3 regions of the Streptomyces auratus genome follow, and region 1 is predicted to be linked to each of the others. Evidence: riboswitches for the same ligand, from Rfam matches in the RefSeq annotation. Region 1 holds a riboswitch; each other region holds the start of a gene.
What was found. A riboswitch is a leader RNA that binds a small molecule or an ion and turns the genes downstream of it on or off. The one in region 1 is predicted to bind cyclic di-AMP.
Positions count from the first base shown of each region.

Region 1 (9,758 bases):
TGGGAGGGGTAGTCGGGCACCACCCGTTTGACCACGCCCTGCTCCGTGCCGAGCGCCAGGCCCGGCGAGGACTCGTCCAGCGTGGTCAGACAGATCAGCTGCTCGCCCTCCTCCAGCGTCAGGAACTCCGAGAGCTGGGCGCCGCCGGAGAGGCCGGGTGCGGCCGCCGTCTCCGGGAGCTGCGGCAGATCGATCACTGCGATCCGCAGCAGCCGGCCCAGGGACGTCACCGCGCCCACCTCGCCACGGGTCGTCGCCGGCACCGTCGAGACGATCACGTCGTGCTTGACGCGCCGGGCGTCGGCGTCGAAGGGCACCTCACCGGTGACCGTCCGGGCCAGCAGGCCCGTCGAGGACAGCAGGACCCGGCACGGGTCGTCGGACACCTCCAACGGCACCGCACCGACCGAGGTGCCCGTCGACTCCAGCAGGACCGTCCGCCGGTCCGTGCCGTACTTCTTCGCCACCGCGGCCAGCTCGCCGGAGACCAGCTTGCGCAGCTCCGCGTCCGAATCCAGGATCCGCGTCAGCTTCTCGATCTCGTCCTGCAGCCGGTCACGCTCCGACTCCAGCTCGATACGGTCGAACTTGGTCAGCCGGCGCAGCGGGGTGTCGAGGATGTACTGCGTCTGGATGTCGCTCAGCGAGAAGCGCTCGATCAGCCGCTCCTTGGCCTGTGCGCTGTTCTCGCTGGAGCGGATGAGGCGGATGACCTCGTCGATGTCCACCAGGGCCGTCAGCAGGCCCTCGACCAGGTGGAGACGGTCACGCCGCTTGCTGCGCCGGAACTCGCTGCGTCGGCGCACCACATTGAAGCGGTGGTCGACATAGACCTCCAGCAGCTCCTTGAGGCCCAGCGTCAGCGGCTGGCCGTCCACCAGCGCGACGTTGTTGATACCGAAGGACTCCTCCATCGGCGTGAGCTTGTAGAGCTGCTCCAGGACGGCCTCGGGGTTGAAGCCGTTCTTGACCTCGATCACCAGCCGCAGGCCGTGCTCGCGGTCGGTGAGGTCCTTGACGTCGGCGATGCCCTGCAGCTTCTTCGAGCCGACCAGGTCCTTGATCTTGGAGATGACCTTCTCGGGGCCGACCGTGAAGGGGAGTTCGGTGACGATCAGCCCCTTGCGGCGGGCGGTGACGGTCTCGACGGTGACCGTCGCGCGGATCTTGAAGGTGCCGCGGCCCTTCTCGTACGCGTCCCGTACGCCGCCGAGCCCCACGATCCGGCCGCCCGTCGGCAGGTCGGGCCCCGGCACGAACCGCATCAGGGTGTCGAGATCGGCATTCGGATGCTTGATCAGATGACGGGCCGCGGCGATGACCTCGCCCAGGTTGTGCGGCGGCATGTTCGTCGCCATACCGACGGCGATGCCGGACGTCCCGTTGACGAGGAGGTTCGGATACGCGGCCGGGAGGGCGACCGGCTCCCGCTCCTGGCCGTCGTAGTTCGGTGCGAAGTCGACGGTGTCCTCGTCGATGGACTCCGTCATCAGGGACGTCGCGGACGCCATCCGGCACTCGGTGTACCGCATCGCGGCGGGCGGGTCGTCATTGCCCAGCGAGCCGAAGTTGCCGTGGCCGTCCACCAGCGGCACCCGCATCGAGAACGGTTGCGCCATGCGCACCAGCGCGTCGTAGATGGACGCGTCGCCGTGCGGGTGGAGCTTACCCATCACCTCGCCGACGACCCGGGCGCACTTGACGTAGCCGCGGTCGGGCCTCAGACCCATCTCGTTCATCTGGTAGAGGATGCGGCGGTGCACGGGCTTGAGACCGTCGCGGGCGTCCGGCAGGGCGCGCGAGTAGATGACCGAATACGCGTACTCGAGGAAGGAACCCTGCATCTCGTCGACGACGTCGATGTCGAGGATCCTCTCCTCGAAGTCGTCCGGCGGCGGGGTCTTCGTGCTGCGGCGGGCCATCGCGGCTGCGGCTCCTTCTGCTGCGTCTACTGCCGATATCGGAAAGCATCGGTCAACCCGTCGGGTCAACCGGGCGGGGGATCAGCCCGCGCATATCTCTGAGTCTGACGCGGACCATTGTGGACCGCCGCACTGACAACGCCGACCGCGACTCCCCCTTCGGCCCCCGTGGAAGCCGCGCAGGGCGCACGTACCGGGCCGGACACCCGGGAACTTCGCCAGATCCCGACGCGCTTGCATACAGTGACAGAACTTCCTCGCAAGCGGATCGAAGGGACGTACATGCCCATGGGTCACACGGCCACAGAACAAGCCGGCTCCGGCGGCCTGACAGCGACCGAGCACCGGCTGGCCAATGGCCTGCGCGTGGTGCTCTCCGAAGACCACCTGACCCCGGTTGCAGCGGTCTGCCTGTGGTACGACGTCGGCTCCCGCCACGAGGTCAAGGGCCGTACGGGCCTGGCTCACCTCTTCGAGCACCTGATGTTCCAGGGCTCCGCGCAGGTGACGGGCAACGGTCACTTCGAGCTGGTGCAGGGCGCCGGCGGTTCGCTCAACGGCACCACGAGCTTCGAGCGCACCAACTACTTCGAGACCATGCCCGCCCATGAGCTGGAGCTCGCGCTCTGGCTGGAGGCGGACCGGATGGGCTCGCTACTGACCGCGCTCGACGACGAGTCCATGGAGAACCAGCGCGACGTCGTCAAGAACGAACGCCGACAGCGCTACGACAACGTCCCCTACGGCACGGCCTTCGAGAAGCTGACGGCCATGGCGTACCCGGAGGGCCACCCGTACCACCACACGCCCATCGGGTCGATGGCCGATCTCGATGCGGCCTCCCTGGAGGACGCGCGGGCGTTCTTCCGTACGTATTACGCACCTGGCAACGCCGTCCTGTCGGTCGTCGGCGACATCGACCCCGAGCAGACCCTGGCCTGGGTGGAGAAGTACTTCGGCTCGATCCCCTCGCACGACGGCAAGCAGCCGCCGCGCGACGGCACGCTGCCCGACGTCATCGGCGGCCAGCTGCGTGAGGTCGTCGAGGAGGACGTGCCCGCCCGCGCCCTGATGGCTGCCTACCGTCTGCCGCACGACGGCACCCGTGAGGCGGACGCCGCCGACCTCGCGCTGACCGTACTGGGCGGCGGCGAGTCCTCCCGTCTGTACAACCGGCTGGTGCGCCGTGACCGCAGTGCGGTGGCCGCCGGCTTCGGCCTGCTGCGGCTCGCCGGCGCGCCCTCGCTGGGCTGGCTGGACGTGAAGACGTCCGGCGGGGTGGAGGTCCCCGCCATCGAGCGCGCGGTCGACGAGGAGCTGGCTCGCTTCGCCGCCGAGGGGCCGACCCCGGAGGAGATGGAGCGCGCACAGGCCCAGCTGGAGCGTGAATGGCTGGACCGGCTGGCCACGGTCAGCGGGCGCGCCGACGAACTGTGCCGCTTCGCCGTCCTGTTCGGCGACCCCCAGCTCGCGCTGAGCGCCGTCCAGCGCGTCCTGGACATCACCCCCGAGGAGGTGCAGGCGGTCGCCAAGGCCCGGCTGCGCCCCGACAACCGCGCGGTGCTGGTCTACGAGCCGACCGAGCCGACCGAGCAGAACGACGCCGCCGACACCGAGGAAGGGCAGGCGGACCAGTGAGCGACGCCACCACCCACGCCGACACCCCTGTGAGCACGATGGACTTCCACCCGCAGCCCCGGGGCGGCGCGCCCAAGCCGTGGGCCTTCCCGGCGCCCGACCGCAGCCAACTGCCCAACGGCCTCACCCTGCTGACCAGCCACCGCCCCGGTCAGCAGGTCGTCGCCGTCGAGATCAACCTCGTCGCTCCGCTGGACGCCGAGCCCGAGGGCCTGGACGGCGTCGCCACGATCATGGCGCGGGCGCTGTCCGAGGGCACCGACAAGCACGACGCGGAGGAGTTCGCCGCCGAGCTGGAGCGCTGCGGCGCCACCCTGGACGCGCACGCCGACCACCCCGGCGTACGGGTCTCCCTGGAAGTGCCGGCCTCCCGGCTGCACCGCGCGCTCGGCCTGCTCGCCGATGCGCTGCGCGCCCCCGCGTTCCCGGAGAGCGAGGTCGAGCGGCTGGTCCGCAACCGCCTCGACGAGATCCCGCACGAGCTCGCCAACCCGGCCCGGCGCGCCGCGATGGCGCTGTCCAAGGAGCTGTTCCCGGCCACGGCCCGCATCTCGCGCCCGCGCCAGGGCACCGAGGAGACCGTCGCGCGTATCGACGCCGCGGCCGTCCGCGCCTTCTACGACGCCCATGTACGGCCCGCCACGGCCACCGCCGTCATCGTCGGTGACTTCACCGGCGTCGACCTGGACGCGGCCCTCGCCGACACCCTCGGCGCCTGGAGCGGTTCGACGGCCGAGCCGCTGAAGGCCTCGCCGATCGTCGCCGACGACACCGGCCGCGTGGTGATCGTGGACCGCCCCGGCGCCGTCCAGACGCAGCTGCTCATCGGCCGCATCGGTTCCGACCGGCACGACCGGGTGTGGCCTGCGCAGGTCCTCGGCACATACTGCCTGGGCGGCACCCTCACCTCCCGTCTGGACCGTGTGCTGCGGGAGGAGAAGGGCTACACCTACGGGGTGCGCGCGTTCGGCCAGGTGCTCCGCTCCACCGCCCCCACGTCCCCCGAGGGGGCCACGGGTGCCGCGCTGCTCGCCATCAGCGGGTCGGTGGACACCGCCTCCACCGTCCCGGCGCTCGAAGACCTGTGGAAGGTGCTGCGCACCCTCGCGGCAGAGGGGCTGACCGACGACGAGCGGGATGTCGCCGTGCAGAACCTCGTCGGGGTCGCGCCGCTGAAGTACGAGACCGCGGCGGCCGTCGCGGGCACGCTGGCCGACCAGGTGGAGCAGCATCTCCCGGACGACTTCCAGGCGCAGTTGTACGCCCGCCTCGCGGAGACCGGCACGGTCGAGGCGACCGCGGCGGCGGTCAGCGCCTTCCCCGTGGACCGGCTGGTGACGGTCCTCGTGGGTGATGCGGCGCAGATCGCCGAGCCGGTCAAGGGGCTGGGCATCGGCGAGGTGACGGTCGTCAGCGGCTAGTCCGCGTGACGGAAGGTCATATATCGACAAAGCGGCTCCCGTGGCACTCACTCGCCACGGGAGTCGCTGTATGTCCGTTTTCTTACGGCTGGTTGCGCCGGTTCTTGTGGCATCCCGCACAAAAAACGGCATCTGTTTGCCCAGGGAAAGTGGCCCCGTTTAGCGTCGGTCCGGCTGTTCGTCACAAGTCCGCCACAACAGTGGCACCGGGCAGTCATCGCCGAGTCCCCGTACGGCGCGAGCCAGGGGAGCCGGGGACCCACACGTCCCTTGGGGTGAATCGGACTCCTCTCCCGAGGAGCCCGTAGGAGACCTTCCTGCTCCGAACCCGTCAGCTAACCCGGTAGGCGAGAAGGAGGGAAAGGACAAGCCCGTACATGGCGTTCATCCGTGCCACCGGGAAACACCGCCGCGCCGACCGCCCTGCCCGGACGACCCGGAAGGTCGCCGGTATAGCCACCCTTGCGGCCGGCGGTGTGGTCGCCTCCGTGGCCTCGCCGGCGCTGGCCGCCACCGATGTGGCACCCGCCCACGACACGGGTCTGCAGCAGGCCGTCGTACTGGGTGACGAGCTCGCCGGCCACGTTGCCGCCCAGGCCGACGCGCAGCGCGCCGCCGCGGAGTCCGCCGCCGCGCAGGCGAAGGCCGAAGCCCTGGCGAAGAAGCAGGCCGATGAGGCCAAGCGCCGCGCCGAGGCCGTCCACAAGGCCAAGGTGCGCGCCGCCCGCGACGCGGAGCGCAAGCGCCTGAACACCTTTGTCGCGCCCGTCGCCGACTCCTACATCTCCACCGGGTACAAGGCGTCCAGCAGTCTGTGGTCCTCGGGCAGCCACACCGGCATCGACTTCCACGCCGCCTCCGGCACCAGCGTCCATGCCGTCGGCTCGGGCACCGTCGTCGAGGCGGGCTGGGGCGGCTCGTACGGCAACAACATCGTGATCAAGATGAACGACGGTACGTACACCCAGTACGGTCACCTGTCGTCGTTCGCCGTGTCGGTCGGCCAGCACGTCACCCCCGGCCAGCAGATCGCCCTCTCTGGTGCCACCGGCAACGTCACCGGCCCGCATCTGCACTTCGAGGCCCGCACCGGCCCCGACTACGGCTCGGACATCGACCCGATCTCCTACCTGCGCGCGCACGGCGTCAACGTCTGACCTCCCGCTCGCCCGCCCCGCCGCCCGGGAGCCTCGCACCGCGCTCCTCCCGAAGCCCCGGTCCCGCGACCGGGGCTTCGGCGCATGGGGCGCGGCGTTCCGGCGGCGCGGTGCCGGGCCCGGGGTGCGCCGGATACGAGGCCGACTCGGCCGCGACTTCCGGCCAAAAATATCCATGAATATTCGATGCCCGTCGGAAAATCCCCTCCGGTCTAATAGAGTCACGGAAAAGCCGCCGACCGGTGGCGATTCCAGGGGATTACGGCGGAGGCTCGGGAGATGCGAGGCCATATTTCCGCGCATGCGGTGTGCACGGCGATTCGCGACGACATTGTCTCCGGTGCGCTGGCGCCGGGGAGCCGGCTGATCGAGGAGATTCTCGCGGCCCGCTACGGCGTATCCAGAGTGCCGGTCCGTGAGGCGCTGCGGACCCTGCAGTCCGAGGGCTTCGTCACCACCCGCCACCACGCGGGGGCCTGTGTCGCCGAGCCCACCGAACAGGAGGCCGCCGATCTCCTGGACATCCGCGCCCTGTTGGAGCCGCTGGGCGCCGCCCGCGCGGCCGCCCGCCGCAGCCCCGCCCACCTCAAGGTGCTCCGCGGTCTGGTACGTCTCGGCCGCGAGCGGGCCCGTCACGGCAATCCGGCGGACCTGCAGCAACTCGACGACTGGTTCCACGAGACACTCGCCCAGGCGGTCGGCAGCCCCAGTCTGACGGCGCTGCTGACCCAGCTGCGGCGCAAGATCGAGTGGATGTACGCCGTGGAGCCGCCGGCCCGGGCCGGCGAGTCGTGGGACGAACACGGTGCCGTGCTGGACGCGGTGGCCCGGGGGGACGCGGAGCGGGCCCGTGCCCTGATGGCGGCCCATGTCGAGCGCTCGCTTCCGGTGTACCGGCTGCGGCGCCCGCTCAAGACCGAGGTGAGGGATCCGAAACCGCCCGTCAACACGGTGCGCGTCCGCCCTTAACAACCGTCCCGTATACAAAGAAGTCCCACACGCGAAGAAGTACGGGAAGCACGGGAAGTGTGGGACGTGTGGAACGGGTTTCGGTGCGGCGAAGTGAGCTCCCCGCTCCGGCGGTATTCCGCCGGTATTCGGGTGCCCATTCTTCGGCGCTGCAGATGGTTAATGGTGCGCGTTTTACGGCACCGGAATGCCATGCCTGACGGTGCGCACTATTTCTCGCCCGTCCCGGATTTCCGGGCGGCCGGGGAATTCCGGTGCACCCGCGCGGTCATGCGCATGCGGCGACATCGCACACCGTTGCCCCGCCTCGGACTCAGGGCGCAGTGAAACGGCCCCGCCGCGGCAGCCGGTGACCGGTTACCGCGGCGGGGCCGCCGCATACAGCAGGGAGTCCGAGGGGCTCAGACGGTCTCGGGGAGCTCCTCAAGACCCTCGGCGACGAGCTTGGCCAGGCGGTCGAGCGCGGCCTCGGCGCCCTCGGCGTCGGAGGCCAGCACGATCTCCTCGCCGCCCTGGGCGCCCAGGCCCAGGACCGCGAGCATGGAGGCGGCGTTCACGGGGTTGCCATCGGCCTTGGCGATCGTTATCGGGACGCCGGAGGCGGTGGCCGCACGGACGAAGATCGACGCGGGGCGGGCGTGCAGGCCCTCGGTCCAACCGACATTGACGCGGCGCTCTGCCATGGTGTTGCCCTTCAAAGTCGTGACTGTTGTCTAGACCAGTCTCTCACGATGGCGGACGTGCTCCACCAGACGTGCGTCCTGGCCTTCGCCGCCCCTGGTCCCCAAGGGAGGCCGGTCGGCCGGGCCGTGCCGTACGGACTCCACGGCAGCCCCGGCCTGCTCTGCACCCCGAGCGTACGCGCGCCGCCCGTTGTCGGTGCCCGGTCGTACGCTGTCCGCATGCAGAAGTCGCAGGACCACGCGTACCCGACCCACTGGGAAGCAGACGTGGTGCTGCGTGACGGCGGCACGGCACGGATCCGCCCCATCACCCCCGACGACGCCGAGCGGCTGGTCTCGTTCTACGAACAGGTCTCGGACGAGTCGAAGTACTACCGCTTCTTCGCGCCCTACCCGCGCCTGTCCGCCCGCGACGTGCACCGTTTCACCCACCACGACTACGTCGACCGGGTCGGGCTCGCCGCGACGGTCGGCGGCGAGTTCATCGCCACCGTCCGCTACGACCGGATCAACGACCAGGGGTTGCCCGCGAAGGACCCCGAGGACGACCAGGCGGAGGTCGCCTTCCTCGTCCAGGACGCCCACCAGGGCCGCGGCGTCGCCTCCGCCCTCCTGGAGCACATCGCGGCCGTCGCCCGCGAGCGCGGCATCCGCCGGTTCGCCGCCGAGGTGCTCCCGGCGAACTCCAAGATGATCAAGGTGTTCACGGACGCCGGCTACACCCACAAGCGCACCTTCGAAGACGGCGTGGTCCGGCTGGAGTTCGACCTGGAGCCGACCGAGCAGTCCATGGCCGTGATGCGCGGCCGCGAGCAGCGGGCCGAGGCCCGCTCCGTCCAGCGGCTGCTCACCCCGCGCTCGGTCGCCGTCATCGGTACGGGCCGCGCCCCCGGCGGCGTCGGCCGTACGGCCCTGCGCAGCCTCCTGGACTCCGGCTTCACGGGCCGGGTGCACGCCGTCAACCACGCCTTCCCCGAAGGCATGCAGCGGCTGGACCCCGAAGGGGTGCCGGCCGTCCGCGCGCTGCGGGAGATCTCCGACCCGGTCGATCTCGCCGTCATCGCCGTGCCCGCGGACAGCGTCCCGGACGTCGTCCGCGACTGCGGCGAACACGGTGTCCAGGGCGTGCTGATCCTGTCCTCCGGGTACGCCGAAGCGGGCCCGGACGGCAGGGAGCGGCAGCGCGACCTGCTCCGCCAGGCCCGTTCGTACGGCATGCGGCTCATCGGGCCCAATGCCTTCGGCCTGATCAACACGGCCCCCGGTGTCCGGCTGAACGCCTCCCTCGCGCCCCAGATGCCAGGCGCCGGCCACATCGGCCTGTTCACCCAATCCGGTGCCATCGGCATCGCGCTGCTCAGCGGACTGCATGCGCGCGGCCCCGGCGACGGCAGCATCGCCGGTATCTCCGCCTTCGTCTCGGCAGGCAACCGCGCCGACGTCTCCGGGAACGACCTGCTCCAGTACTGGTACGAGGATCCGGACACCGACGTCGTGATCCTCTATCTGGAGTCCATCGGCAACCCCCGCAAGTTCGCCCGGCTCGCCCGCCGCACCGCCGCCGTCAAACCGGTCGTGGTCGCCCGGGGTGCCCGGCACAACGGCACCGCCCCGCCCGGCCACGCCGTCCCCACCGTCCGCGTCCCCGACAGCACCGTCGCCGCCCTGATGCGCCAGGCGGGCGTGATCCGCGTCGACACGGTCACCGAGCTGATCGACGCCGGGCTGCTGCTGGCCTCCCAGCCGCTGCCGGCCGGCTCACGTATCGCCATCCTGGGCAACTCCGAGTCGCTGGCGCTGCTGGCCTACGACGCCTGCCTGACCGAACGGCTGCGCCCGCAGCGGCCGCACGTCCTGACCTCGGCCGCGACGCCCGACGACTTCCGGGCCGCGCTCGCCGGGGCACTGGCCGGCGACGGCTGCGACGCCGTGGTCGTCACGGCCATCCCCTGGGTGGGGGAGGGGGCC
Region 1 covers NZ_JBNGCB010000003.1:1,688,539-1,698,296, forward strand. The annotation lists gene BKA18_RS27050 (DNA gyrase/topoisomerase IV subunit A) at 1-1,922, opposite strand, end outside; gene BKA18_RS27055 (M16 family metallopeptidase) at 2,211-3,560, shown strand; gene BKA18_RS27060 (M16 family metallopeptidase) at 3,599-4,981, shown strand; cyclic di-AMP (ydaO/yuaA leader) riboswitch at 5,190-5,346, shown strand; gene BKA18_RS27065 (M23 family metallopeptidase) at 5,359-6,138, shown strand; gene BKA18_RS27070 (GntR family transcriptional regulator) at 6,418-7,107, shown strand; gene BKA18_RS27075 (HPr family phosphocarrier protein) at 7,509-7,790, opposite strand; gene BKA18_RS27080 (bifunctional acetate--CoA ligase family protein/GNAT family N-acetyltransferase) at 8,010-9,758, shown strand, end outside.

Region 2 (9,758 bases), 1.5 Mb from region 1:
GAAGTTCACGGGGACGGAGTCGGGGTCCAGCTCGCGCAGCGCGAAGACCACATCGACGAGATCGGCGTCGCTCTCCCCCATACCGGCGATCAGCCCGGAACAGGCGGACATACCGGCCGCCTGGGCCTGCTGGACGGTGGAGACCCGGTCCGAGAAGTCGTGCGTGGTGCAGATGTCGCCGTATGTGGCTTCCGAGGTGTTGAGGTTGTGGTTGTACGCATCGGCGCCCGCCGCGTGCAGCCGGTCGGCCTGGCCCTCGGAGAGCAGACCGAGGCAGGCGCACACCTCGATCCCCTCGTTCTGCTCCTTGATGGCGGAGATCGTCTCCGAGACGCGGTCCACGTCCCTGTCCGTGGGACCGCGGCCGCTGGCCACCAGGCAGACCCGCTTGGCCCCGCCGGCGACCCCCGCCGCGGCCGCCTTGGAGGCGTCGTCCGGCTTGAGCCAGGTGTACTTGAGGATCTCCGCCTTCGACCCCAGCCGCTGGGAACAGTACGAGCAGTCCTCGGGGCACAGGCCCGACTTGAGGTTGACGAGATAGTTGAGTTTGACCCGCCGCCCGAACCACTGGCGGCGCACCTTTCCGGCCGCGGCCACGACATCGAGCAGTTCGTCATCGGAGGTCGCCAGTACGGCCAGCGCCTCTTCGCGGGTCGGCAACTCGCGCCGCAGTCCCTTGTCCACCAGTGTGTTCAGCAGGTCCATGGCGTTGATCCTGGCGTACGGCACCGTCCCCGGCCAAGGAGGATTCCCACAACGACCCAGGATGCAGGTGTGTGTATCGCCACACTGTGGGCCTGCGGAACGACCGCTAACGTCTAGCGACAGCCCACAATCGAGGCCCACCGACGAAGGACGCCGATGCCGCAGGACTCCGCCCCCACGCTGCTCCGCGACGGCTCGCCGGCGGCTCCCGCCGAGCCCCGCCGGCCGGCCCACGGCGCCGCCTTCGACTGGCTGGATGAGGCCCACGACGAGCGCCGGCGCGCCGGACTGGTCCGCACCCTGCGTCCCCGCCCGGCCGACCACCCGCTGCTCGACCTGGCCGGCAATGACTACCTCGGACTCGCCCGGCACCCCGAGGTCACCCGTGGCGCGGCCGCGGCCGCACACCGCTGGGGCGCGGGCGCCACCGGCTCCCGGCTGGTGACCGGCAGCACCGAACTGCACGCCCGGCTGGAGTCGGAACTCGCCGCCTTCTGCGGCTTCGATGCCGCTTTGGTGCTGTCGTCCGGATATACCGCCAATCTGGCCGCGGTCACCGCGCTCACCGCCGCCGGCACCCTGGTCGTCTCCGACGCGGGCAACCACGCCTCCCTCATCGACGGCTGCCGGCTCTCCCGGGCCCGCACCCAAGTGGTCCCGCACGCCGATCCCGAGGCCGTACGCGCCGCGCTGAACGGTCATGACGGCCGGGCGCTCGCCGTGACCGACTCGGTGTTCTCGGTCGACGGCGACGCCGCCCCGCTCCCCGCCCTCGCCGAGGTCTGCCGGACGCGGGGCGCCGCACTGCTCGTCGATGACGCACACGGCCTGGGCGTCCTCGGGGAGGGCGGCCGCGGCGCACTGTGGGCGGCCGGGCTCGCCGGCGACGGCGATGTGGTGACCACCGTGACGCTCTCCAAGTCGCTGGGCTCCCAGGGCGGTGCGGTGCTCGGCCCGGCCCGGGTCATCGAGCACCTGGTCAACACCGCCCGGTCGTTCATCTTCGACACCGGTCTCGCCCCGGCGGCGGCCGGCGGTGCGCTCGCCGCGCTGCGGCTGCTGGGCCGTGAACCCCAGCGCGCCGCCCGGGCCGGGCAGGTCGCACGGAGGCTGCACGACCGGCTCACCGCGGCGGGCCTGGTCGCGGTGCGGCCGGACGCCGCGGTGGTCTCGGTACGCGCCCCCTCGCCGGAGGCGGCGGTCGGCTGGGCCGCCGACTGCCGCGCGGCCGGCCTCGTCGTCGGCTGCTTCCGGCCCCCGTCCGTACCCGACGGGATCTCCCGGCTGCGGCTGACCGCCCGCGCGGACCTGACGGACGACCAGATCGACACGGCGGTCGGCACGATCCTGGCCACGGCGCCGACCGACTGAACCCGGGGGCTCGAAGTGGCGCTTGCCCGATGAGCGGCACCGCCGTCGGCGCGGCAGCACCGTCACCGGTCGGTGCGCAGGCGGAAACCGCCCGCCCACCCCGGCGGTCAGCGGTCGGCCCCGTTGCCAGGCAACCCGGGCAAAGCGCTTACGACCGCCGGTAATTGACGGGTTGTACGACGAGCGCGCCGGGTCAGCGCACCCGCCCGTACCAGACCCCGGGGCTCCAGATCCGTTCCAGCCGCACCGTGCTCCCGGCCTTGGGCGCATGCCACATCCTGCCGTCCCCGGCGTAGATGCCCACGTGGTAAATGCCGTTGGCCGAATGGAAGAAGACCAGGTCGCCGCGCCGCCGGGAGTCGGCCGTGACGTGCCGGGTCCGGCTGTACTGCGCGGCGGCGGTTCGGGGCAGGGCCCGGCCGGCGCGCAGGAACGAGTACAGCGTCAGCCCGGAACAGTCGAAGGCGTCCGGCCCTTGGGCGCCGTACTGGTAGGGGGAGCCCCTCTTGGAGGCGGCGACCCGCAGCGCGTGTGCGGACACGGAGGCGGCTTCGGCGCCCCCGGTGGCTCCTGGGGTGATGGTCGTCCCGCCGAGCGTGACCAGCGTCAGAGCGGCGACGGTGCCGGTGCGCGCCAGCAGATTCGGCGTATGCATGCGCACAGTCATGCGCAAACCCTTCGTCAGCCGCCTGCGAAGGAAGACCTGTCGGGTTCGGGCAGGCGAAGATGCCCGGCCGTGCGTACGGCTTCACCCCAAGGAGTCCGCCGGCCCGTGAAGGCCGTGGACCCCGTCCTGCTCGGGTCCTCCGCTCCCGCCGATCCAAAAGCGTCGACCGGACATCCGGACGGCGGCGGGATTAGGCGCCCGTCCGGACCGCCCCGTCGCTGTGGCGGGGTCTTGTCGTCGAAGGGATCCTCACGCACCCGCCGCCCAAAGTCCGAGCTGAAAATGCCGTATGTGAGATGGGTCACATTTGGCCTGAATGGTGGGTTTTGTTCCCTCGGGTGTCAGGGTCCCGGCTGTCGCACGCCCCGGACCAGGAGCGAAACATCCGGGACCCGAGAAAATCCGGGTGAACCGGCAATTCGGGGGTGGTTCGCGACGGGCGTGCGCGCTACGCCGTATGGGCAGCCGTACCGCGTGTCGCGTCAGCGCTCCGCGGGCGGCGGCACGGCCACGAGCCCGGCCCGCCGTTCGCCGTCCAGCACGCGCAACGCCCGGGCCAGCGTGTCGCGGTGCAGTTCGCTCTCGCCGCGGTGGTGCATCAGCGTCAGTGCGTCCCGCAGTCCGGCGGCCTTGCCGACCAGTGCCTGGGCGGCACGCAGTCCGCTGTAGGTGCCCCCGCCACGGGCCGGGTTGATACGGCCCAGCAGATCGAGCACCTCCAGATAGCGGTCGATCAACTCACCCTCGGCACGTGTGAGGGCGGGCAGCGGCGGGAGTTCGGGGGGCAGCATCCGGATCACCGCGCACTGAGGGGAGGGGCCGACTGCTTGCGGTGCCGGGTGAGGCCGTCGATCAGGCCGTACTCCTGGGCGGCGTGGGCGTCGAAGATCTTGTCGCGCTCGATGTCGGCGGCGATCCGCTCGCGGGGTTGTCCGGTGTGCCGCGCGAGCATCTCCTCCAACATCTCGCGGGTGCGCAGCAGTTCCTCCGCCTGGATCTGCAGATCGGTGGCCTGGCCCTGGATCGGCTCATGGAGGGACGGCTGATGGATCAGTACCCGGGCGCCGGGCAGCGCCAGCCGCTTTCCGGGGGTGCCGGCGGCCAGCAGCACCGCGGCGGCGGAGGCGGCCTGTCCCAGGCAGACGGTCTGCACGTCGCACGACACGAAGTTCATCGTGTCGTAAATGGCGGTCATCGCGGTGAACGAGCCGCCGGGGGAGTTGATGTAGAGCGAGATGTCCTGCTCGGGCGCGGCGTGTTCGAGGTGGATGAGCTGTGCCATCACGTCGTTGGCGGAGGCGTCGTCGACCGGGGTGCCCAGGAAGATGATGCGCTCGCTGAGCAGCTTGGAGTAAGGGTCCATGGTGCGCGTGCCCTGGGAGGTGCGCTCGGTGAACTCCGGAAGGACATGGCGGGCCGTCGGCGGCAGCATGTCTGCTCCTCTCTCTTTGTGAAAAATGTACAGGACGTACATCCCGTGAGAATGGGAGCACATCCTGGTGATCAGCTACAAGTCCCAGGTCAGAGGCTGTTTTCCTGTTCGCTGAGGGCGGATATCTCACAAGCTGTTCCTCGAACTGCGGCACAAGGTGGAGACCCTTCGGATGACCGGGCGGGTCGTCGAGTGCTCGATCGACGAGATGGGCCGGCCGCGGGTATCCAAGGGCGCCGCCCTGCGGATCCCGCCGAACGGGCCGTGTGATGTGGGCGTTACGGGCGATATCTTGACGCTGAAATGACGCTCGTGGCGCTCATTTGACGCTAGTCCTGATGGGTCGTCAGTCGCTTATGCGGCGCTGGTCAGATGGTCTGCTGGCAACGCAGGTGTGGCAGGTTGCCGGGAATTTCGTGGTGCCAAGCGGTCGTGCTCGGCCACATGTGTGGAGAGCCCAGCAGGTTCTTCGTCTGCTGGTGGTACAGCGCAAGCAGCTCGCTGACCTGCGAATATGGCAGCGGTGGGGACTTTGCCGGGACCGATGGCCCGGGAATGGTCCGAATCTTGGCTGATGCAGACCTTGGGGCTGCGGCTCTGTTGGATTGGCTGCAGCCGCCCGCTCCGAGCTGACGGTCCCACCTGGCGCAGGTTGTCGGAAGCGTCTTTTGCCGTCCAGGTGGTCTAGATCAGGAGCGTTCTCTCAGGTCAGGTCCTTGTGGTCCAGGTGCGTCGATGCTGTTGGTGAGACGCGTGTGATAGCAGGTGAGAGGTGAGGAACCCCGTCGGTTGGTTCCGGCGAGGTTTGCTGCGTTCGGGATGAGCCTGGTGCGTGGTGTTCGACGCGGTCTTGCTGTGTTCCGGCTCGCCGTTCTCGACGGCGTAGGGAGGGCAGCGGTGACGATGCGGGTGCGGTGGCCGAAGTGCAGCAGAGGGCGGGGACGTTACGAGGCAGACGAGGGCCGTGGCCTTCACGGGCGCAGATGTACCCGAGGCCAGGGAGTGCGCTCCGTCGCATTGTTCTGGTTGTGCATTCTTGGACCTCAATTCTTGCGCGGTCGCGGTGTCCTGGGCGTGCAAGAGGCCGTGAGACCGCAGGCGTACGCCAGGCAGCGCGTGTGCCGGAATGCGTCGTTGCGGAGGGGGGAAGGGCGGGGGAGTGCCGTACTGCTTGGGTGCCCGGGCGACATGGCCGAGCCTTGGCATAAACGCCGCGTCGAATGACGTGACCGGATGACGCAATGCACTGTCGCAGCTGTGGAAGATCAATGAGCACGTCAAATGTTCTGCAGCGGACTCGGAATCTGCGCAGCCGGGTGGAGGGCCGGCAGTGTCGCAGCGCCACCGCTTTCGGTCCGGAGAGCGCAGGGGAGACCACGTATGCCGAGCGGATGCTCGACCGGCTGACCCGCGGGATGCTCGTACTGTTGGACACCGGCTTCGACGGCTGGCCCTGCTGCATCAGCTCCGCTCCACCGGGGCGGTTTTCCTGTGCCGGTCCGGGGCCCGGCGCATCCCTCTGATCACCAAGCGGTTGCCGGACGGCTCCTACCCGTCGACCTTCGGCATGGGCACGCTGACGGTGCGAATCGTCGAAGTATGGATCACCGTGAACTACCAGGACGGCACCGTCCGCCGCGAGCAGTGGCGCTTGGTCACCAGCCTCACCGACCACACCCGCTACGCCGCCGGCGAACTGGTCGCGCTGTACCACGAGAGAAGGCAGGCCGAGACCGCGTACTTCTCGATCAAGGCCACGATGCTGGACGGCCGCATCCTGCGCTCGCGCCGCCCGGAGGGGTCGACCAGGAGGTGTACGCCGTGCTGGCCGTCTACGAGGCACTCGTGCAGGTCACCGCAGACGCTGCCGCCAGCCGACCGTGTCTGGAACCGGACCGGATCAGCTTCACCGTTGCCCATGAGACGGCCCGCGACCAGGTCACCACCGCCACCGGGATCCTCCCCGGTGAGGTCACCCTGGTGGGTGCGATCGGTCATGCCGTCCTGGACAACCTCCTGTCGACCAACCGCTGGCAGCGGGCCAAGGCCGCGGCCTCGGTCCTGTCCGCCCGCCGGGTGCGCCGCATGGCGGTCGTCGACGCCCTGCACACGAGCGGATGATGCGCCGCCATGAACCGCCCATCGCGGTCGTCGGCGGACATCGTGGCCCGGATCCCCTCGGAGGATCGCTGTACATGGCCAAGGGCGCTGCAGTACGTCGCGCCCGCCGCGAAGCCGCCGCAAGGCGCACGCTTCAGCGTCACAGGGCGTCCGGGGGTGCTCGCTGACACCATCGAGCGATACGTCACCGGCCATCGGTGGTCAGATCCGGCCGAGAACGACGAAACACCGCCGCCCCGTTGGTGTGGTCGCCCAGGATGCGGTCGTGCTGAATTCCATGAGCCCTCGCCGCGCGGCCCTGGTCGCCGTAGCGCTGGCGGTCCTCGGGCTGCGCCACCGATTCCCCGTCTGAGCACCAAAAGCGGCTGGACAAAGCCGCTGGCCTGGCTGAGTTCAAGGTCACCTGCACCAAGGACATGTGGGACCGCACCCGCGCGACAGCGGCCGTGACACGGTGCGCTCAGACAAGTTCGACAAGGTCAATCCGGTCAAGCTCGGCGGCGACCGAGGAAAACGCGGCCTGATCCAGGTCACGCTCACCGGCCCGCAGCTGGTGGAGTACCTGCGCAAGCTTGACCACGACGCCCACGGCGGCTTCGACTTCGACGGTGACAACGACGACGAGCCGCTGGCTCGGCGTATGTACGACGCCATCGCCCCCGTCGTCGACCACATCAAACAGGGCCGCCCCCCGCAAACCGTCCCGCAGGCAGTCGTCGACGACGCGGTCGCCGCAGCCCCCTCCGCCACCGGTGCAGGCAAGACCTGAACCATCCGCCCGCCTGCAAGGGCGACATCTGCCCGTCAGGCGCGCCATCTTGGCCGTAGCCGGAGGTGATCAGCCTCCGGGTGAGCTTGACCCTGGCAGGCTGGAGGTGGCGTGCGGCCGGGATCCGGCGCAATAGAGGGGGCCGAGGAACTCGCTGCCACCACGGATGGTGATCCCGATGTTGACGGGGGTGGGGTCGGTGGACCGCTGAGCGCTGACGGCAGTGCAGACTATCTGGCTGACGGCGTGCGGCGAGAGCGCGCTCACGTCCACGGGCAGTAACACGTCCACCTTGCCGGTGCCGGCCGTGGCGTGCACGAGTCCGGGCGAGATCGGCACCTCGGTGCTGAGTCCGCGGGCCTGCTCACTGGGGGTGGGGCCGGCGAACAGGGTGTTGACCGCGGCTTCGGCGGTCGTCGGGCCTGCGACCTGCCGTACCACAGGGGTGGGCCCGGCCGGGCCCAGGAAATACAGGCTGGCGGTGGTCTTGATCCCGGTCGCCGGTCTGTCCAGCGGCATGACTCCGCTGGGGCGGATGGCACATCCCGAGGCGGCGATGGCGACAACCGGCAGCAGGAGGAGGAAGCAGCGGGGTGTCATAGTGTCTCCTCGCTCTCGGCCGACGGGCGCAGAGGCAGGGTGAACCGGAAGGATGCTCCCGCGTCCACACCGTTTTCCGCCGTGATCGCTCCACCGTGCAGGCGTATGTTCTCGGCACTGATCGACAGCCCCAGGCCGCTTCCTTCGGAGGGTGCGCGGGCGGAGTCGGCCTTGTAGAAGCGTTCGAAGACATGCGGCAGGACCTCAGGAGGCAGCCCTGGACCGTGATCGCTCACCTCGAACAGCACGCGGTCGGTCGTGGCCTCGGTGCGGATGCGGATTGGAGACGCGCCGTGACGTAGGGCGTTGCCGACGAGGTTGGCGATCACCACGTCGACTCTGCGGGCGTCGAGACGGGCTCGCACCCCGTCCTGGAGGTCTGCGGTTACGCGGTCCAGCCAGCTGCGCCGGCTGAGCGCCTTGAGGACGAGTTCGGTGACGTCGACGTCCTCCAGCTGGAGGTTGGCGGTACCGGCGTCGAACCGGGAGATCTCCATGAGGTCTTCCACCAGTCGGGCCAGATTGGTGGTCTGATCGATGATCAGGCGTACCGCGGTGGCGCTGTCCGGCAGGAGGTCGGGCATGTCATCGACGAGGACGTCGGTGACGACCGACATCGCCGCCAGCGGGTTGCGCAGCTCGTGGGAGACGTCGGCGGCGAAGCGGCGGGCGTTCTCCTCCATCCGTCGCAGTTCGCTGACGGTGGTCTCCAGGGCAGCCGCCGTGCTGTTGAACGTGCGGGAGAGATCCGCGAGTTCGTGGGCGCCGGACACGGCGAGGCGGACGTTCAGTCGCCCCGCACCAAGTTGCTGGGCGGCCTCATTGAGGTCGCGAACGGGACGCAGGACGCCCCTGGAGAGGAGCAGTGCGAGAAGCAGCGCCAGCAGTACTCCCGGCACGACGCCGCGCTGCGCGGACAACCACAGGGCGTCGAGGGTCTGCTGTTGCGTATTGAGGGAGGTGACCAGGTAGGCCCGGAGCCCCGAGGGGGTGGCGGATGTACCGGCGTAATTCACGCTGAGGCCGACCGTGAGCAGCGGTTCGCCATCATGGACAACTCGCTGGTAGCCGCCGTGCGCAGCGGCCGTGGCGTCCTTGAGCTCGTTGCTGATCAGAGACGATGGGTCGGTGGGCGCGCTGGCCGTGAGGCCGTCGTACCGTGCCAGGACGCGCCAGTCGTGTGCGCTGCCGGCCGCGACGTGCGCGGCGAACTGGTCGAGCCCATGCTGATCCGGTGGGAAGGGGAGTTCGGACGCGGCGGAGTCCACCTGCTCCCGGAACTGCTTGGCCACGGTTTCCTGAGCGTCCTGCAGGACGGTCGCCCGCGCCTCACGGAGGGTGAAGACGGTGGTGGCCAGCGTGCTTGCCGCCGTGACCAGCACGAATGCCAGGATCAGGCGTAGCCGCAGACTGGACGGAAGAGTGCGTAGGGGGCGCCTCACCGCAGGCCGAACCGGTAACCGACGCCTCGGACGGTGTGGATGTACCGCTGTCCACCGGAGGGGTCCTCGATCCGTTTGCGCAGCCTGGACACACACGCGATCACCAGCCGTGGGTCTCCGTAGTCACGGTGTTCCCAGACGGACTCGAGCAACTGCTGGAAACTGAAGACCCGGCCGGGGGCCGCCGACAGTTCGAGCAGGAGGCGCAGTTCCATGTAGGCGAGGTCGACGGGTTGTTCGTCGAGCCAGACGCGGCATCCTGCCCGGTCGATCTTCAACTGCCCGTGAATCTCCACCGACGGTGGCGTGACGCTGGTCGTCGAGTCCACCCGGCGCAGCACCGCTCGGAGGCGTGCGTCGAGCACGCGGGCCGTGACCGGCTTCACCACGTAGTCGTCCGCGCCGGCCTCCAGTCCCAGCACGATGTCCTGGTCCTGCCCGCAGGCGGTGGACATGACGATGGCGGCCTGCGAGAAGGCCCTGATCCGATGGCAGACCTCGTGGCCGTGCATTCCCGGAAGCATCAGGTCGAGCACAACGGCATCGGGCCGGAAATCTGGAAGCACCGACAGGCCCTCCTCGCCCGATGCCGTGGCGTGTACAGCGTGGCCCAATCGGTGCAGCGCGAGGACGAGGCCCTCGCGCATCGAC
Region 2 covers NZ_JBNGCB010000003.1:3,221,476-3,231,233, forward strand. The annotation lists gene bioB (biotin synthase BioB) at 1-705, opposite strand, end outside; gene BKA18_RS33850 (8-amino-7-oxononanoate synthase) at 862-2,076, shown strand; gene BKA18_RS33855 (C40 family peptidase) at 2,270-2,743, opposite strand; cyclic di-AMP (ydaO/yuaA leader) riboswitch at 2,748-2,915, opposite strand; gene BKA18_RS33860 (hypothetical protein) at 3,226-3,534, opposite strand; gene BKA18_RS33865 (ATP-dependent Clp protease proteolytic subunit) at 3,540-4,175, opposite strand; gene BKA18_RS33870 (hypothetical protein) at 5,444-5,698, shown strand; gene BKA18_RS33875 (hypothetical protein) at 5,988-6,296, shown strand; gene BKA18_RS33880 (hypothetical protein) at 6,751-7,065, shown strand; gene BKA18_RS33885 (hypothetical protein) at 7,135-7,665, opposite strand; gene BKA18_RS33890 (sensor histidine kinase) at 7,662-9,047, opposite strand; gene BKA18_RS33895 (response regulator transcription factor) at 9,104-9,758, opposite strand, start outside.
Region 2: linked by a shared signal. The riboswitch ahead of BKA18_RS33855 (C40 family peptidase) and the one ahead of BKA18_RS27065 (M23 family metallopeptidase) in region 1 are both predicted to bind cyclic di-AMP.

Region 3 (9,758 bases), 1.1 Mb from region 1:
CGCGGTCTTCCGGGTCGCCGACGGCGATGCGGTCTTCTCACCACGGCTGGCCGGCTTCGTCCTGGACGCCTTCGCCTCGACGGACGCCCCGCCGATCGACGAGGACCTCGACCGCCTCACCCAGCGCGAGCGGGAGGTCCTCCGGCTGATCGCCCGCGGTTATGCGTACAAGGAGATCGCCAAGCAGCTGTTCATCTCCGTGAAGACGGTCGAGTCCCATGTCTCCGCGGTGCTGCGCAAGCTCCAGCTCTCCAACCGCCATGAGCTGACGCGCTGGGCGGCGGCCCGGCGACTGGTCTGACCTGCGGTCCCCGGCGCGGGAGCCGGGGAGCGGCGGGTATTTGATGAGGGTATGACGAGGGTGTAAAGAAGCACCAAAGACGGGCAACCAGGACTGCGCGGATCACCATCTAACGGCGCGGAGAGGCTCACTGCCGAAGGCGGGGCCGGAACCACCCCATCCTTCGCGTAGCTGTCCTGGAAGCGAGACCCGATGAGCCTGACGGGCACGCCCTTCTTTCTCACCTCGATCACGCTGTTGATTGTCGCCGTCGTGCTGCCGCTCGCCCTGTGGGGCCGGATAGCCGGGCCGCCCCTGGTGCGCGGCCTCGCGCGGCTGCTGATGCTGCTGTTCGCCCAGGTCACGGCCATCACCGTGGTCTTCGTCCTGGTCAACAACGCCAACAATCTCTATGACACCTGGGGCGATCTGCTCGGCACCGACAGCCATGTCGCGGCGGCCAAGGACCTCGGCCCCGACGGTATGGGCGGCCAGCAGATCAAGAACGAGCCCAAGCAGATACAGCGGTTCCGCCCGGCCGACGACCCCAGGGTGGGCCCCGGTGTGCAGAGGACCGACCTCAAGGGCCGGATATCCGGGGTCATCGGCGAGGTGTACGTCTGGCTGCCGCCGCAGTACAACGACCCGGCCTACCGGAACAAGAAGTTCCCGGTGGTCGAGCTGCTGCCCGGCTACCCCGGCTCGGCGAAGACCTGGTTCGGCTCGCTCCACGCGGCCGAACAGCTCCAGCCGCTGATGCAGCGCGGCCTGGTCAAGCCGGCCATCCTGGTGGCCCCGCGTACCGATCTCCTCGCCGGCGCGGACACCGGATGCGTCAACGTCCCCGGGCAGGTCAACGCCGACAGCTGGCTGACCGTCGACGTACGCAAGATGGTCATCGACAACTTCCGGGCCGGCGACAAGCCGGACTCCTGGGCCCTGGCCGGCTACTCGGCCGGCGCGCACTGCGCCGCCAAGCTGGCGCTGTCCCACCCGGACCGCTACCGCGCCGGGGTCGCCATGTCCGGCTACAACGACCCGGCGCTGGAGCGCGATTCGCTCGCCGGCAAGGACCCCAAGCTGCGCATCGAGTCCAACCCGATGCACATCCTGAAGTCCGCCAACGCGGCAGGGAAGCCGCCGCGGACCGCGCTGTACGTGTCGGGCGCGGCGGGCGACGGCTACCAGGCCGGCATCGGTCTGCGCGGGCTCGCGAAGCATCCGACCACGGTGACCGTCCAGCTGATCCCGGCGAACGCGGGCGGTCACACCATGGTGGTATGGCGCCAGCAGGTACCGGAGGTCTTCCGCTGGCTGGGGATGTACCTCCGGGCGTAGGCGCTCCGCCCGGGCCCGCGCTCAAGCCCCTGCGCCGGGCCGGCCGCCGCCGGCACCCCTGCGCCCGGGAGACCCCCGGCCGGTCCTAGGGGTCAGGGTGGGACAGGCCCTAAGCCGGCCGGGTCGCCGCCGCGAACGGCATCTGGTCGATCGGCGCGATCCGTACCGGCGCCCCCGGATGCGGTGCGTGGATCATCTTGCCGCCCCCGATGTAGAGCCCCACATGGCTGATGCCGGAGTAGAAGAACACCAGGTCACCGGGGGCGAGTTGGGACCGGTCGATGCGCGGCCCGGAGCTGATCTGGGTGTAGGTGGTCCGCGGCAGCGCGACGCCGCCGGACTTCCAGGCGGCCTGGGTCAGCCCCGAGCAGTCGTAGGCGGAGGGGCCCGTCGCGCCCCAGACGTACGGCTTGCCCAGCGCGGCGTAGGCGAAGGAAACGGCCCGCGCGGCACGGGGGTTGGGGGCGGCGGCCGCGGCGGCCCCTGAGCCGTGGAGGATCCCGTCGAGGGGGCCGTCCCCGCGCGCCCCCCGGTCCGCATGGACCGTACCGGCACCGTCCCGTCCCGCCATCCGCTGCCGCTGCTCGGCGGTCAGCCGGTTCAGCAACTGCTCGGCGGCGTCCAGCTTGTGGACGACCGTGACCCGGTGCTTCTTCAGCGTGGCCTCGGTGGCCGCCAGCCGCTCCGCGGTCTCCTCGGCCCGCTGCCGGACCTGCCGTACGCTGCCGAGCCGGCGTGCGTAACCGGCCACCGCGGTCGCCTGATGACTGCCCGCACGCTCCAGCACCGCTGCGCCGTCCAGATAGCGCTGCGGGTCCGCGGACAGCAGCAGCCGTACGGTCGGGTCCACCCCGCCGGAGCGGTACTGGCTCGTGGCCAGCGCCCCCAGCTCGGTGCGGGCGGCGTTGAGCTTCTGGGTCCGCCGGGCGACCTCGTCCTGCAGCCTGCTCAGCTCCTGGCGTGCGGTGCCGGCGGCTTCCTTCGCACCGTTGTAGTTCTGCGTGGCCACCTCTGCCTCCTGATACAGCGCGTTGATCCGGCCCTTGACCTGGGCGGGGGTGGGCGGGGACGCGGCCTGGCCGGTGCCGTCGAAGACGGTGGCGGTGGCGGCACCCGCGAGTGCCAGCGTGGCGGCGGTACGGGCGGTGCGGGTGCCGCCGGTCAGCGAGGCGAGCGGATGCTGCCTGGGCTTGCGGTGCGAGGCCACGGTGGCCGTCACTTCCTTCCCTTTGAGCCGGGGGCCGGCGGCGGTCCGTCACGGGGGGCAACGAGCCGCCGCCGCACCTCGCGGCGAGGCGGCCGACAGGACGCCGGTGGGGGGCCGGCGAAGGCGGGGAGTCGACCGCCTGGAGGAGGACGCTAAGCCTGGGTGTCGCGCCGGGGAGTCCGATTGCCCGGCATTGTTCGCTTTCGACCGGTGCCGATGTGCGGATGACCGTGCCGTCGGCGGCTGCACGGCCGGTACCGGTCCGGCCTGACCGAAGCGACGATTGTGGGCGCCCTGCCCGCAGGGCCGTGCTATGCGGCGGCTACGATCCCGCACTATGGACGTAGTAATCAATCTCTTCGTCGGCCTGCACATCATCGGCATCGCCGCCCTGCTCGGCGGCTTCCTGACCCAGATGAAGGCGATGGGCGCGGGCACCGCCCGCTTCGTGCCGGCCATGCTGCACGGCGCGCTGACGATGCTGGTCACCGGCGTCGCGCTGGTCGGCCTCAACGAGGCCCAGGGCCACCACGTCAACACCATCAAGATCGGCATCAAGATGGCCGTGCTGGTGGTGATCCTGGCGCTGGTCTACGTCAAGCGGGACGAGGAGACGATCGCCAAGCCGCTGTTCGGCGCGGTCGGTGCGCTGACGGTGGCCAACATCTTCATCGCGGTGCTCTGGACCTGAGCGGCGCCCCGGTCCGGACCTGAGCGGCGCCCCGGTCCGGACCTGCCCGGCGCCCCGGTCCGAATCTGAGCGGCGCCCCGGCATTCCGGGTAGCGGACCACCGCCCCACAACAGCACACCGCGCGGTCCTCGCACTCCGTATTCGGAGGCGACGGCCGCGCGGTGGCGTGTGGGGGGTGACCGTGGGGGGTGGTTCCGTGGGGGAGCACAGGGCGCCGGGCCTCAGCCCGGGCGGACGCTCCCGTAGATCGGCATGTAGTAGATCGACTCCTCCCGGACGCTGGCGCCCGGGTGCGGCGCGTGGATCATCTTGCCGCCGCCTATGTACATCCCGACGTGGCTGATGTCGTCGAAGAAGAAGACCAGGTCACCGGGTTGCAGGTCCTTGGTGGCCACCCGCTGGCCGACCTTGACCTGGTCCCAGGTGGTCCGCGGCAGCGTGACGCCGGCGGCCTTGTACGCCGCCTGCGTCAGCCCCGAGCAGTCGTAGGAACTGGGGCCGGTGGCGCCCCAGACGTACGGCTTGCCGATCTGGGCGCGGGCGAAGGCGAGCGCCTGCTCGGCCTTGGTGGAGGACGAGTCGCCGGTCGAGCTGCCGCCGCCGGTCTGGCCGCCCGTCGAACCGCCGCCGTCCTGCTGCCGCTGGCGCTCGCGCTCCTGCTGCCTGCGCGCCTCCTCCTCGGCCTTGCGCTTGGCGGCCGCCTCCTTCTGACGCTCCAGCGCGGCCAGCCGCGCCTTCTCCTGGGCGGTCAGCCGGGACAGCAGCTGACGGGCCTCGGACAGCTTGTCCTGGACGGAGCGCTTGGACTCCTTGAGGGAGGCCTGGGACTTCTGCAGCTGCTCCAGGCTGTCGGTCGCCTTGACCCGCTGGTGCGCCGCGGCGGCCGCCTGCTCCTGGTAGTCGGTGACGGCCTGCTTCTGCCGGCCGGTCAGCCGCTCCATGAGGTGGCTGCGGTCGAAGAACTGCTGCGGGTCCTTGGCGAGCATCAGCTGCGCCGTCGGGTTCATCCCGCCGGTGCGGTACTGCGCCGAGGCGAACATGCCCAGCTGGTGCCGGGACCGGTTCATCTGCTCGGCACGCTTGGCGGCGGCATTGAGCAGGCCGTCGACGGTGTGGCGCTGTTCGTCGGCGCGCTCCTTGGCCCCGTTGTACTTCTCGGTGGCCAGCTCGGCCTGGTGGTAGAGGTCGTCGACCTTCTTCTTGACCTCTTCGATGGAGGGCTTGGGCGCTCGGGGGGCCGCGTCGGCGGACTGCGAGAGCAGAGTGACCGACGCGAGGGCTGCGGTGGTGAGCCCGGCAGCCGTACGGCGGCCTCCGGGCGAGGTGAGGACGCTGGTGCGCGGCTTGCGATGGGACGCCAAGGCCGGCAACTCCTTCCGTGGACCGCCTACCGGGTTAGCTGTCGGGTTCGGGCGGTGTCGATGACGGAAGGCTTGCCCTACGGTCCTTACGTCCGCCTGAGACGGCCGTACGGATCGATTCACCCCGGTGGTGCTGGTGGGTCCCCGGCTCCGGGTGCCGTGAGGCAGGGCCGGACTCGGCGCGGCGGCCCGTGCGGACGCTGTCGTACGCGGGGAGGCGGGCTGCCTGAGCGAGGACGTTAGCCAACTCGTGTGGCTCCTGTGAAGGCTGATGTTCGATATGCCCGAAACCTTTTTGTGACCTGAACGCGATCCGGGGGTTGTTGTGGCAGATGTCGGATTCGGGTAGACGACCCGCGCCCGGGCTGCCCCGGACCCGGCCCCCCGGCCTGCGGACCGCCCCGGAGCCCCGAATTCCGCCGACAATCGGCACTCCGCGGCGGGCTGTCAGTGCGGCGGCCTAGACTCGGTGGGCGATGAGCAGCCTCTTTGACGACAGCTTCCTGGCGGACCTCGGCCACAAGGGCGAGGAGCCCCCGCCGCCTCCCGAGGACGAGCACGAGCCGGCCCCCGAGGAGATCCCCGACGACCTCTTCGGCGGGAAATACGACGCGCCCGGCCCCCGGGAGACCTACTACCGCGACGGCGCCGCCCGCCCCGCCGTCGACCCCGCCGCGCTGCTCGAAGGGCTCAACGACGAGCAGAAGGCCGCCGTGGTGCACACCGGCGGCCCGCTGCTGATCGTCGCCGGCGCCGGCTCCGGCAAGACCCGGGTGCTCACCCACCGCATCGCTCATCTGCTGGCCGAGCGCCATGTCCACCCCGGCCAGATCCTCGCGATCACCTTCACCAACAAGGCCGCGGGCGAGATGAAGGAGCGCGTCGAAGAGCTCGTCGGCCCCCGGGCGAACGCCATGTGGGTCTCCACCTTCCACAGCGCCTGCGTCCGCATCCTGCGCCGCGAGTCCAAGAAGCTGGGCTTCACCTCGTCCTTCTCGATCTACGACGCCGCCGACTCCAAGCGCCTGATGGCCCTGGTCTGCCGCGATCTGGATCTGGACCCCAAGCGCTACCCGCCCAAGTCCTTCAGCGCGAAGATCTCCAACCTCAAGAACGAGCTCATCGACGAGGAGACCTTCGCCGGGACGGCATCCGATGGTTTCGAGAAGACCCTGGCCGAGGCGTACGCGATGTACCAGTCGCGGCTGCGCGAGGCCAACGCCCTGGACTTCGACGACATCATCATGACGACGGTCCATCTGCTCCAGGCCTTCCCCGATGTCGCCGAGCACTACCGCCGCCGCTTCCGCCACGTCCTCGTCGACGAGTACCAGGACACCAACCACGCCCAGTACACCCTCGTCCGCGAGCTGGTCGGCCCCGCGGAATCCGCGGCCGAGCTGTGCGTCGTCGGTGACGCCGACCAGTCGATCTACGCCTTCCGCGGCGCCACCATCCGCAACATCCTCCAGTTCGAGGAGGACTACCCCGACGCGACCACGATCCTGCTGGAGCAGAACTACCGCTCCTCGCAGACGATCCTGTCCGCCGCCAACGCCGTCATCGAGCGCAACGAGAACCGCCGCCCCAAGAACCTCTGGACGGACGCCGGCAGCGGCCCCGGGATCACCGGCTACGTCGCCGACACCGAGCACGACGAGGCGCAGTTCGTCGCCGACGAGATCGACCGCCTGACGGACGCCGGGGACGCCAAGGCCGGCGATGTCGCCGTCTTCTACCGCACCAACGCCCAGTCCCGGGTCTTCGAGGAGATCTTCATCCGGGTCGGGCTGCCCTACAAGGTCGTCGGCGGCGTGCGCTTCTACGAGCGCAAGGAGGTCCGCGACGTCCTCGCCTATCTGCGGGTGCTCGCCAACCCCGAGGACACCGTCCCGCTGCGCCGCATCCTGAACGTCCCCAAGCGCGGCATCGGCGACCGCGCCGAGGCGATGATCGACGCCCTGTCGCTCCGCGAGAAGATCACCTTCCCGCAGGCGCTGCGCCGGGTCGACGAGGCGTACGGCATGGCGGCCCGCTCCGCCAACGCCGTCAAGCGCTTCAACGTCCTCATGGAGGAGCTGCGCACCATCGTCGAGTCCGGCGCCGGCCCCGCCACCGTCCTGGAAGCGGTCCTGGAGCGTACGGGCTACCTCGCCGAGCTCCAGGCCTCCACCGACCCGCAGGACGAGACCCGGATCGAGAACCTCCAGGAACTCGCCGCGGTGGCCCTGGAGTTCGAGCAGGACCGCGGCGAGGCGAACCCCGGCACCCTCGCCGACTTCCTGGAGCAGGTCGCGCTGGTCGCCGACTCCGACCAGATCCCGGACGAGGACGAGGAGGGCAGCGGCGTCATCACCCTCATGACGCTGCACACCGCCAAGGGCCTGGAATTCCCGGTGGTCTTCCTGACCGGCATGGAGGACGGCGTCTTCCCGCACATGCGCGCGCTGGGCCAGACCAAGGAGCTGGAGGAGGAGCGCCGGCTCGCCTACGTCGGCATCACCCGCGCCCGCGAGCGCCTCTACGTCACCCGCTCGACGATGCGCAGCGCCTGGGGCCAGCCCTCGTACAACCCGCCCTCCCGGTTCCTGGAGGAGATCCCGGGCGAGTACGTCGAGTGGAAGCGGACCGGCCAGGCGACGCCGTCCGCGTCGATGGGCGCACTGTCGGGCGGTGGCGGCCTCGGCTCCGCCCTGTCGTCGCGCGGCAAGGGGCCGAGCGGCTTCGCCACCCGCCGCACCAAGGACCGCCCGGTGGTCGCGCTGGCCATCGGCGACCGCGTCACCCACGACAGCTTCGGGCTCGGCACGGTCGTGGGCGTCAAGGGCAGCGGCGACAACGCCGAGGCGACCATCGACTTCGGCGGCGAGAAGCCCAAGCGGCTGCTGCTGCGGTATGCGCCGGTGGAAAAGCTGTAACGGACGCCGTACGGGGGGCGGTCAGTTCGGGTTGAGGCCGTGGTCGCGCAGCCACGGCAGCGGGTCGATCGCCGCGCCGCCGCCCGGGCGCACCTCGAAGTGCAGGTGCGGTCCGGTGGTGTTGCCGGAGTTGCCCGAATAGGCAATCCGGTCACCGGCCTTGACCTGTCCGGAGCGGATCTTGGTGCTGCTCAGATGGCAGTACCACGTCTCGGTGCCGTCGGGCGCCGTCACGATCGCCATGTTGCCGTAGGCGGAGTTCCACTGGGTGCGGATGGTGCCGTCGGTGGCGGACATGACCGGGGTGCCGTAGCTGACCGGGAAGTCGATTCCGGTGTGCACGGACATCCAGTTGACGCCGGCCTGGCCGAAGAGCGCGCTCAGCCCGTGCTGGGTCACCGGCAGCACGAACTTGGGGCGCATGGCCTCCTTGCGGGCCGCCGCCTCCGCCTTGCGCTTGCGGTCCAGCGCCTGGCGCTCCTTGAGGTCGATCCGCTCCTGGGTACGGCTGGCCCGGTCGCGGAAGTCGTCCGCGCTGGCGCTGAGTCCGGCGAGCTGGGTGTCGAGCTTGCTGTTGGCCGCGGCCGGTTTGACGGCCCCCGGGTCGGGCGCGGCCTGCGCGGTCGCCTCGGCCTTGTCGTCCCCGCCGAAGTGGGCGACGGACGCGGCGGCCACGGCGCAGACGCCCATGGCGGCGACCGAGGGGACGGCGACGGTCAGCAGCGCCGACCGCTTCACCGGGCGCCGCCGGCCCCGGCCGCGGGCGGCCTTCCCGGCTTCCGGCCCGGCGGCCCGGCGGCCGGCGGGAGCGTCGGCCGCGACGGGGATCGGCATGGCCTGCGTCATGGCGTCCGCCACGGCGGCGGCGTCGCCCAGCTCGCCGTGCCCCTCGGCCTCACCGGCGCCGGCCGGGGAGTTGCCGTCCGTGCCGTGCCGTCCGGTGTCGTAGCCGTCGTAGCCGTCGGATTCGTACGGGCCGCTGCCGTGCCGGTCGCTCCCGGCGGGTGCGGCCTCGAAGGGCGCGGTGTCGTCCCACGGGGTGTTGTCCCAGTGGGCGGTCTCGGCCGCGGGCGGGCCGGCCTGCGCCGGGATGCCGGCGATCAGGCCCTGGTCGGTGGTCGACCAGATCGCCGTGGCCTCGTGGCTCCCGGTCTCCTGGAGCGCGGTGGCCTGCCGGCCGAGGGCGTCGAAGCCGCCGGTGCTCTCGAAGGTCTCGGCCGTGTCGTAAGCGCCGGTGGCGTAACTGCCGGTGTCGTAACCACCGCTGTCGTAACTGCCGGTCGGGTAACCGCCGGTGTCGCAGCCGCCGGTGGAAAAGCTTCCGGTGTCGAACCCGCCGTACCCGTAAGAGGTGGCTTCGTACGCGGTCGTCTCGTATCCGGCGGTTTCGTACCCGCCCGTGTCGTACGCGGACGAGGAGGAGTACCCGGTGGTGTCCTGCGCCGGCTGCCCGTAGGCGGTGTGCGCGTACGGGTCGTAGCCCCCGGCGGCCGCCTGCGGGTCCGCGACGGCATAGGCGCCGGTGTCATAGGCGCCGGTGTCCCACTGCATCGTGGGGTACGCGCCGGTGCCGTAGGAGTCGACGGCCTGGCCGCCGTCCGTGGAACAGGACCCGCCGCCATACACACCGGTGTGGAAGGTGCCCGTGCCGTACGCACTCATCCCGTACGCACCCGTGTCGTAGGTACCGGTGTCGTACATCCCGGTGTCATAGGTGCCGGTGTCGTACATGCCGGTTTCGTACGAGCCGGGGAGCGAGCCGAAGAGCGGGTCGCCGTCGCCGTATTGGGCGGTGCCGGCCGGGGACTGCTGCCCGTAGGAGTCGTAGGCCGGATAGTGCGCATACGAGGCGTCGGAAGCAGAGCCGGTCGAAGGCTGAGCCTCCGATGGGTGACGGTCGTTCACCAACTTCTCTTTCGCCTCGGCAGCAGGAGAATTAGCGGCGACTGTACCCGGCGGTTT
Region 3 covers NZ_JBNGCB010000003.1:575,712-585,469, forward strand. The annotation lists gene BKA18_RS22195 (LuxR C-terminal-related transcriptional regulator) at 1-301, shown strand, start outside; gene BKA18_RS22200 (alpha/beta hydrolase) at 494-1,618, shown strand; gene BKA18_RS22205 (C40 family peptidase) at 1,728-2,837, opposite strand; gene BKA18_RS22210 (hypothetical protein) at 3,163-3,516, shown strand; gene BKA18_RS22215 (C40 family peptidase) at 3,739-4,878, opposite strand; cyclic di-AMP (ydaO/yuaA leader) riboswitch at 4,886-5,055, opposite strand; gene pcrA (DNA helicase PcrA) at 5,595-7,796, shown strand; gene BKA18_RS22225 (peptidoglycan DD-metalloendopeptidase family protein) at 7,818-9,701, opposite strand.
Region 3: linked by a shared signal. The riboswitch ahead of BKA18_RS22215 (C40 family peptidase) and the one ahead of BKA18_RS27065 (M23 family metallopeptidase) in region 1 are both predicted to bind cyclic di-AMP.